One region of the Priestia sp. MDV22-iso46 genome, then DNA from elsewhere that is predicted to be linked to it. Evidence: predicted binding sites of a transcription regulator. Region 1 holds the regulator's gene; each other region holds the start of a gene.

Region 1 (3,286 bases):
TGGTTCCAGTCTTGAAGCTTAGTTTATCCACAATACCTTTTAATAACGTAGATTTCCCAACTCCATTAGGGCCAACCAACGCAAGGCTTTCACCTTTTTTAATCCGAAGGTTTGCCTGCTGAACAATATATTTGTGTTCATCATATCCAATAGACACGTTTTCGAGATTTAAGACTTCATTTCCGCTTTGACGCTCAATTTCAAACGAAAAACTAGCTGATTTTTCGCCTTCGTTAGGTCGATTTATTAACTCCATTCGATCGAGCTGTTTACGTCTGCTTTGCGCACGTTTTGTAGTCGATGCGCGGGCGATGTTTCGCTGAATAAAATCATTCAGTTTTGCGACTTCATCTTGCTGCTTTTCGTACTGACGCAACTCTTTTTCATATCGCTCTGCTTTTTGTACAAGGTATTTAGAGTAGTTGCCCGTGTACTTCACCGTTGTTTTTTGTGTGACTTCATACACTTGATTTACGACTTTATCAAGGAAGTAACGATCGTGTGAAACAATTAAAATAGCTCCTTCATACCCTTGCAGAAACTGTTCCAGCCATGCTAAAGTTTCAATATCTAAGTGGTTGGTAGGCTCATCGAGAATAAGCAAGTCCGGCTTTGTTAAAAGCAGTTTTGCAAGCGCCAAGCGTGTTTTTTGTCCACCGCTCAAGGAGGAAATAGGGGTGCTATAGTCAAAGTTTGAAAAACGGAAACCGTGAAGAATAGATCGTGTATCCGCTTCATATTGATAGCCGCCTAAATCTTTGAACGTTACTTGAAGCTGATCGTACTCTTTGGTTAGTTTTTCGTATTGAACTGAATCATTAAAAATGTCTGGATCGCCCATCTTCGTTTCAAGCGTACGTAATTCTTTTTCCATCTTCTTTAACGGAGCAAAGACAGTCATCATTTCTTCCCATATGGAGAGTGTTGACTCAAGAACTGTATCTTGTCCCATATAATCAATGGAAACACCTTTAGGTTTAATAATTTCTCCGCTGTCATAAGAAAGCTGCTCAGCAATAATTTTTAATAAAGTTGATTTACCAGCACCGTTTCGTCCCACTAGGGCAATGCGGTCTTTTGATTGTACTTCTAACTTTATATTCGATAAAATGGGTTCTGCCCCATAGTATTTTGTAATACCGTTCAATTGTAGAATAATCATTTTTTCACCTCTAGTAGTATATCCATAGTGTATTTTAACATATTTTCAACTACAAGTTCTTCCTACAAGCGTTTGTAATTTGTACAGGGACAAGGACAAATGGTGAAGCGAATGTTTTGATTCATGAAATAAAATGATTTTACGTGCACATTTTATACAGGATACTATGTTAAAATAAGAGATAAGTGCATCTCTGAACTTATATATGATGGATGTAGAAAATCCGTCATGACTAACAAACGAATCCTTTGAAGGGCTAATTGCTTCGTTCTAGCTAACGACTTTAAGTAGTGCTGGATAGACAAAAGCCGTCGGGGTGTGAAGCGGAGTATATATAAAACAAGAGAAAAGAGAGAGAATTGGAAGCGCTACCTCAAAGCGGTTGATGCTTTGTGAAAGGTAATGCAATATGACTTGAAAATGTTAGTAATGACATACATGAACTGAGGGGGTACAACGTGAACACTGAACAATTAAAAATACCACAAGCAACGGCTAAACGATTGCCGCTTTATTATCGTTTTTTAAAAAACTTGCATGCTTCTGGTAAACAGCGTGTTTCGTCAGCAGAGTTAAGTGAGGCAGTGAAAGTTGATTCTGCTACTATTCGTCGGGACTTTTCTTACTTTGGAGCATTAGGGAAAAAGGGATACGGCTACAATGTGAATTATTTACTTACATTTTTCCGTAAAACGTTAGACCAAGATGAAGTAACGAAAGTAGCACTGATTGGCGTGGGGAATCTGGGAACGGCCTTTTTAAATTATAATTTTATTAAAAATAATAACACCAAAATTGAGTGCGCTTTTGATGTGATAGAAGATAAAGTCGGTACAAAAGTAGGTGACGTGCCGGTTTATCACCTTGACCAATTGGAAGATTATATGAGTGATGATATCTCAGTGGCGATTTTAACCGTTCCTGCCACTGTTGCTCAGCAAATTACCGATCGTTTAGTGAACTGCGGAATTAAAGGGATTCTAAACTTCACTCCTGCACGCTTAAACGTACCGGATGAGATTCGACTACATCATATTGATCTTGCTGTAGAATTACAGTCGCTTGTCTATTTTTTGAAAAATTATCCTGTTGAATAAGGTGGACTGTGTTACGATTTCCTTAAGTCTAAATTAATAAGGAGAGTGGGAATATGGGGATTGGAGCAGGCAGTTGGATTATTATTGCGATTGTAGCACTGCTTATTTTTGGACCGAAACGGTTACCGGAGCTAGGAAGGTCAGTCGGGCAAACGCTTAGAGAGTTTAAGCATGCCGCTAGCGGTGCATCAGAAGATCGTGAAAAAGATAAACAGCGTCAAGTAGATGACAAAGAGTAAAAGGGTGATCATAGTATGACTGAACAAGAAATGTCAATATATGATCATATAGGAGAGCTGCGAAAACGCATTTTAATTGTTTTATTTTTCTTTGTCATTGCCACAATTGGCGGCTTTTTTATAGCGGATAAGGTTATTGTCTATTTACAGCATGCTGATGAGGCAAAAAATTTAACGATGAATGCATTTAGGCTAACAGATCCAGTTAAGATTTATATGCAGTTTGCTGTTATTATCGGCTGTGTACTTGCAGCTCCTGTTGCACTGTATCAACTTTGGGCATTTATTAGTCCTGGTTTATATGAAAAAGAGCGTAAGGTAACGCTTGGATATATTCCTGTTTCCATTTTTCTCTTTATCGGCGGTGTCTCTTTTTCTTATTTTGTGTTGTTTCCATTTGTCGTCGATTTTATGACGCGCGTTTCTGATGAGCTGAATGTAAACCAAGTGATTGGCATTAATGAATACTTTTCTTTTTTAATGCAGCTCACACTGCCTTTTGGCCTGTTGTTTCAGCTTCCTGTCGTCGTCATGTTTTTGACGCGATTAGGAATTATAACGCCTATGTTTTTATCTCAAATTCGAAAGTATGCCTATTTCGTACTGCTAGTTATTGCCGCACTTATTACACCACCGGAATTGCTCTCGCACATGATGGTGACAGTGCCGCTCTTAATTTTGTATGAAATCAGCATCATTATTTCCCGCATTTCGTATCGCAAAGTGTTAAAGGCAAGGGCAGAGCAAGAAAGAGAAGATGTTAGTATGTAAAAAAACCACTGAAACAG
Region 2 (3,286 bases), on a different contig from region 1:
ACGTTTCAAGCCCAATTGGAATGTCAAGGTGCGATAAATTACCTGAGAGCGCAAAACCGCTTTTACCGACAACTCCACCTAAATCATCACCGTACATTAATCCAAAACCAATTAAATAGAAACAAAGCGTTCCTATTGTAATATCAGCGAATACTTTCATAATAATATTCACGCTATTTTTATAGCGGACAAAACCTGCCTCTAGCAAGGCAAAGCCGCCTTCCATTAACAAAATCATCGCCGCTGTTAACACGACCCACGTTGTATTTATCCCTAAACTTAGTTCATTAACACTCATATCCCAACGCCTCCACTGCTTTTTAATCGTTTTATTTCTTGTACAATAGCAGGCGAAAGCGTAATTTCACTTGTTTCTTCATTTTCCGCTTTTATTAATTCAAGAACTTCATGAAGTTCTCGCATTTGTGCTTTAAGGTGATCAATTTTTTTAAAGCGTTCCTTTACGTATACCATATACTCGACCGCTTGATGCTGACTTAAAGGACGCCCGGTAAAAAATTTACGAAACGGTGATAGTGATTGATACCAAGCTTCTTCAGCACGTTTCTTCTCTTCGTATTTACTAATTTTCGTTTTTATATCTTCTATTTCTTGTGCTTTAGCTTCTTTTAACTTCATTATAAATTCAATTAATTTTAATTGAGGCAATGTAATGACCACATTATGATAAAGTTCATCCACTATAACCATGTTATATCTCCTTACATAAGATGTTATATTATGATTATATGTAGAACACTATAGTAAGTCAATGTAATTTTTTGAAAACTCTTTAAATAGTAAATGCGCCCTATCTTTTTAATACTTATAGAATATTAAGTTCCTATGTGTTGAAATATGACGTTATTTGTTTTATCGTAGGAAGAGGAATCATGTTAGTTCCCTATTTTAATTTTATTTACCTAGGCAATTTATTCGCTTTATTTTTTATAAACTTTTATTAAACAAAGGGTTACGAGGTTCTTCACTTATTTTTTCAACAAAATGAGTTGATTTTATCTCGTATTAAAATTAAAATAGAATTATGTGCAAGATTTCACAACTTCACAATGTAGTTTGAAAGTCTAGCAGATAACTAGGAACTACATATGCAACAGTATCCAGCAAAGGAGGACTTTTCATGTCTCAATCAACTATTCAAAAATCAGCTGCAGAGGAAAATGCTGCTGTACAAACAGAAGCGGCAGTTAACAAAGGTCAAGCGGATGTGTTAGATCAATTGTTAAAGCCTGAAGTACAAGAAGCTCTTACTGTTCTTGTAGATAATTTACCAAAATTATCTGAAATGGTAACGGTGCTTACAAAAACTTACGACGTTGCGCAATCATTATTAACTGACGACGTATTAAAAGAAGATCTACTTGGTGGAGTAAAAGAATTTATCGAGCCAGTAGAAGGAACAGTAAAAGGTCTTGCAGCTACTGCAATCGAAGCAAACGATCGTGCAGAAGCAAATGCTTCTAATTCAATCGGTTTATTCGGTTTATTACGCATGCTTAAAGATCCACAAGCTCAAAAACTATTCCGCTTTGCACAAGCGTATTTAGACATTACAAACGAAAAACAAAAATAATTTTCATTAAAAAGTGTGGACGGAGGATCGACTATGTCAAAACATATTTTAATTTTAGGCGGCGGTTACGGTGGTTTATTAACTGCAATGACAGCTCGCCAACACCTAAGTGCGGATGAAGCAAAAATTACAGTAGTGAACCGTTTTGCTACTCACCAAATCATTACAGAATTACACCGTCTAGCTGTAGGCGGCGTTTCTGAACAAGCGGTAGCTTTACCACTTGATAAATTACTTAAAAACTACAACGTTGATTTAAAAATTGCAACGGTAAAAGAAATCTCACCAGATCAACGTGAAGTATCTCTTGAAGATGGTACGAAATTAAGCTACGACTACCTTGTTACAGCGTTAGGTAGTGAAACTGCTTACTTCGGTATCCCTGGTTTAGAAGAGCACAGCTTCGTTCTTAAATCAGTAAATGATGCAAACCGTTTACGTGCACACGTAGAAGCTTGTATCGCTGAATACAGCAAAACAAAAAATAAAGCTGACGGTACAATCGTAGTTGGCGGTGGCGGATTAACAGGTATCGAACTTGTTGGTGAATACGCTGACTTAATGCCAAGCCTATGTCTAAAACACGGTGTTGATCCAAAAGAAATTTCTCTATACTGTGTAGAAGCAGCTCCTACAGTTCTTCCAGGCTTCCCTGCTGAATTAGTAGAGCGCGCTCAATCAAGCTTAACAAAACGTGGCGTTACATTTGTTACTGGTACACCTGTAACAAAAATGGATGCTACAACTGTTGAACTTAAAGACGGCAGCAAAATTGAAACAAAAACAATGGTATGGACTGGCGGAGTTCAAGGTAACTCTGTAGTTGCTAACTCAGGTATCGAAGTAAACCGTGGTCGTGCACTTGTAAATGAATTCTTACAATCTACATCTCATAAAGATGTATTCCTTGCTGGTGACTCAGCGGTTGTAATGGGTCCAGAAGGTCGCCCTTACCCACCTACTGCTCAATTAGCTTGGCAAATGGGTGAAGTTGTAGGCGTGAACTTAGCAGTAGCTATTCGCGGCGGAGCAATGGAATCATTCGTTCCTGTCTTCTCTGGTACACTAGGAAGTCTTGGACGCAAAGATGCAATTGGTACAATCGGCGGAAACAAAACGCAATTAAAAGGTTTACCAGCATCACTTATGAAAGAAGCAAGTAACGTTCGTTACTTATCTCATATCAAAGGATTATTTGCATTAGCTTATTAATCCTCCGTCTTAAAACGAAAGAGGAATTCTCCTCTTTCGTTTTTTTATTTACATAAGCCAAGAAATAAGAAGCGGCAGCGTAATCAACGATAAAATAGCACTAATGACAAAAGCAGATGCGGTTTCGTTTTCCAAACTTTCAAACCGCAAAGCAATCATCGCAGCTACAGCAGACCCAGGAAAAGCTACCAGTAAAATAGCTTTTGTCACTTCATCTGAAGACAGCCCTATCCATACTGCAATTCCGAGCATAACGATGGGTTGAACCGCCACTTTTAAGACAGCGATCCCAAGCGCGCCTTTACTGAAGTTAATTTTTCCAATTCCAATCGTTACTCCTACCGCAAACAAAGCCGCTCCCGATGTGATACTTCCGATTTGATCAAGCATATCCTGTAAAAGTTTAGGTGACTGAAAGCCGCAAAGCGTTAAAATCACCCCAATTAACGGTACACATGCCAAAGGCTCAGATAAACCATG
Region 3 (3,286 bases), on a different contig from region 1:
AATCAATTTATGATTATTTTTGGAATGTTAGTCGTTTACTTCGTGAACTGGGGTATTGCAAATGGGGAAACCTTAGAATGGATTAATGATGTAGGGTGGAGATACATGTTTGCTTCAGGAGCTATTCCAGCTTTACTCTTTGCAGCACTCTTGTTTTTAGTTCCTGAAACGCCTCGCTACTTAGCTACACAGAATCAAGATCAAAAAGCTTTAGCCATACTAACTAAAATTAATGGATCTTCAGAGGCGAAATCAATTTTAGACGATATTAAACAAACAATTTCTACCAATGTTTCGTCTGAAAAATTATTGGCATATGGAAAATTAGTTATCGTTGTAGGTATACTGCTTTCTGTATTTCAACAGTTTGTAGGAATCAATGTAGCTCTATATTATGCTCCACGTATTTTTGAAAGCATGGGAGCAGCTAAAGGTTCTTCTATGCTGCAAACCATTATTATGGGATTAGTAAACGTTATTTTTACAGTAATTGCAATTTTGACGGTCGATCGTTTAGGAAGAAAACCTTTATTAATAACAGGGTCTATCGGAATGACCATTGGAATGTTCGGTGTAGCAAGCATGGCTTTTTCAAACATCATTGGTATAGGGACGCTTGTATTTATCATTATTTATACAGCTTCCTTTATGATGTCATGGGGACCAATTTGTTGGGTGCTCATTTCAGAGATTTTTCCTAATAAAATTAGAGGTCGTGCTGTAGCTATTGCCGTAGCTGCTCAGTGGGCGGCTAACTATTTTATTTCCTCTACATATCCTGTGATGATGGAATATAGCGGAGGATTAACATATGGTTTTTACGGTTTAATGAGTGTACTTTCTGCTTTATTTGTATGGAAATTTATCCCTGAAACAAAAGGTAGAACTCTTGAACAAATGGAAAATATGTGGAGAAAAAAACAAGGGGCTTCAAAGAGTAAGAAGGCCATATAACCATTGAGCTTTTGCTTAGAGGAAAGATGAATATAAAACTTTCAAAAACACCTAAACTATCTTTAGGTGTTTTTAACATGTAATCTTTATGAAGAAAGTGGATAGCTTTTTTAAAAGATATTGCTATAGTCATAAGTCTCTTTGAAAATAGAAATATAGTTTTCTTTATGAGGAGTGTTTCATCGTAAATATAAATAACGGTGCAATGAATTTACAAAAAATCTGGGGGCATCCGCTATATACGGAATATCCTAAAGAATTAAAGTATGATCATGCTTCATGGGTTCCCGCGTATCAAAATCAGAAAATGATTGATTGGATGTTTCAGTAGGTCAAACAAGCAAATCAGTAAGTGTTAAAGCTCAATACTTCATCTAGTACTTATAAAAAACTCTTTCAGTTAATAAAAACTGGAAGAGTTTTTTCTTTTATTAGGCCAGTCACAAGGCACCTTTTATTCCCTACATTTACCCAAATATGTGACGAAATTATGGTAAAGGTATTTAAAATAGATAAAAACCGATTTAAGTGTGATAAATATCACACCCTTTAACAACACAACATGATAATTTTTTAGGAGTAAGCAATATGTCATGACAAACTTCAATATGTTAGGAGGTTTTTAGCCTTTTGATCTGTTGAGATGCATCTCTAATATGAACGTTTATATACCATTATTATGTACAGAGATTTAGAGGAAGGGAGCCTGAGCTTAGGTGAGAAAGCAAAAATCAATGCATATTAGCAAGTTAATGATTCTCTCCGTATTCATCACAATTTTTTTAGCAGGCTGTGATAGTCGTTATTTGATTTTAAATCCGCAGGGGGCGGTGGCCCAAAAAGAATACCAGTTAATTATTTTTTCCATAATTTTATGCGCAATTGTTGTTATTCCTGTGTTAGGCCTGCTTGTATATATCGTTTTACGCTACCGTGATAAGCCTGAAAACAAGGCTCCGTATCGACCAGACTGGGACGATAGTAAGCGTCTGGAATTTATTTGGTGGGTCATTCCTATTATTATTATTGGCATTTTAGGTTTTGCTACGGCCAGAACAACGTATGACTTAGTGGATCCGCCGGAAAAAGATGTAAAGCCACTAACGATTGAAGTAACGTCTCTTGATTGGAAATGGTTATTTCAATATCCGGATCAAGATATTGCGACAGTCAACTATGTTGAAATTCCAAAAGATGTGCCCGTTCAATTCGTGCTAACGTCAGATGCACCTATGAATTCTTTTTGGGTACCGGAGCTGGGAGGACAATTATATACCATGCCGGGAATGGCAATGGGATTGTGGCTGCAAGCTGATCACAAGGGAGAATATTTTGGTTCAGGCGCTAATTTTACGGGTGAAGGATTTGCTCATATGAATTTTAAAGTTAAATCTACATCGACAAAAGAATTTAATCAGTGGGTAAAACAAGTGAAAGAAACCGCACCAGCTTTAACAAAAGCTGATTATAACAGTCTTGCCAAACAAGGTCTTTCCTTGGAAAAATCGTATTCTACTATTCCTAAAGGTTTATTCCAAAAAATTGTCATTAAAAACGGCGGTCAATATTATAGTCAGCATCACCATATGAAAAACGAAGACATGAAGACCATGAATGTGGCTTCTGATGAACAAACACATACACAGCACGAGCACCAGGAAGGAGGAAAATAAGTTGTTAGACAAATTAAAAGATTTTTCATCTCGTTTTTTTGTGACAGGGGAGCCGATGATTTATGGAGCAGATGTCGCCATTTTGTTAACACTAGCCGGTATTATTTTTGTTCTTACGTATCTTAAAAAATGGAAGTGGCTATGGCGTGAATGGCTCACAACGGTGGATCATAAAAAAATTGGAATTATGTATATGCTTTCTTCATTATTAATGCTGTTTCGAGGCGGAGTAGATGCACTATTAATGCGTATTCAACTAGCATTCCCTCAGTGGCATTTTCTAGATTCTAATCATTACAACGAAATTTTCACTACGCACGGAACCATTATGATTCTATTTATGGCAATGCCGCTTATGTTTGCGTTCTTTAACATTGTTGTACCGCTTCAAATTGGAGCAAGAGATGTCGCCTATCCTTTTATAAACGCGGTAAGCTTTTGGCTATTTTTCTTTGGCGCCATGCTTTTCAATTTGTCGTTCGTAATCGGCGGCTCGCCAGATGCAGGATGGTTGAGTTATCCGCCGCTTTCTGGCATGCAGTTCAGTCCTGGACCAGGTCAAGATTTTTATATTTGGGGTATTCAAATATCAGGTATTGGCAGCTTGGCTTCCGGAATTAATTTTATTATGACTATTTTAAAAATGCGTGCGCCGGGCA

What was found. The regulator Rex, encoded in region 1, represses fermentation and respiration genes when NADH is low (regulators of the CRP and FNR family bind a similar motif). The targets are predictions, from matches to a motif close to TTGTGAAATATTTCACAA.
Region 2: a site for Rex is predicted at 1,046-1,063, ahead of AC4NPH_RS01725 (DUF1641 domain-containing protein). Genes of this name have one in related genera too.
Region 3: a site for Rex is predicted at 1,483-1,500, ahead of AC4NPH_RS05730 (ubiquinol oxidase subunit II). Genes of this name have one in related genera too.

Annotation. Positions count from the first base shown of each region.
Region 1 is NZ_JBZVWT010000024.1:3,963-7,248, forward strand. It holds gene AC4NPH_RS30660 (ABC-F family ATP-binding cassette domain-containing protein) at 1-1,162, opposite strand, end outside; gene AC4NPH_RS30665 (redox-sensing transcriptional repressor Rex) at 1,621-2,259, shown strand; gene tatA (twin-arginine translocase TatA/TatE family subunit) at 2,313-2,498, shown strand; gene tatC (twin-arginine translocase subunit TatC) at 2,514-3,269, shown strand.
Region 2 is NZ_JBZVWT010000001.1:329,650-332,935, reverse strand. It holds gene AC4NPH_RS01735 (ammonium transporter) at 1-298, opposite strand, end outside; gene AC4NPH_RS01730 (hypothetical protein) at 295-711, opposite strand; gene AC4NPH_RS01725 (DUF1641 domain-containing protein) at 1,142-1,594, shown strand; gene AC4NPH_RS01720 (NAD(P)/FAD-dependent oxidoreductase) at 1,628-2,806, shown strand; gene AC4NPH_RS01715 (AEC family transporter) at 2,855-3,286, opposite strand, start outside.
Region 3 is NZ_JBZVWT010000001.1:1,098,652-1,101,937, reverse strand. It holds gene xylE (D-xylose transporter XylE) at 1-954, shown strand, start outside; gene AC4NPH_RS05730 (ubiquinol oxidase subunit II) at 1,689-2,627, shown strand; gene qoxB (cytochrome aa3 quinol oxidase subunit I) at 2,629-3,286, shown strand, end outside.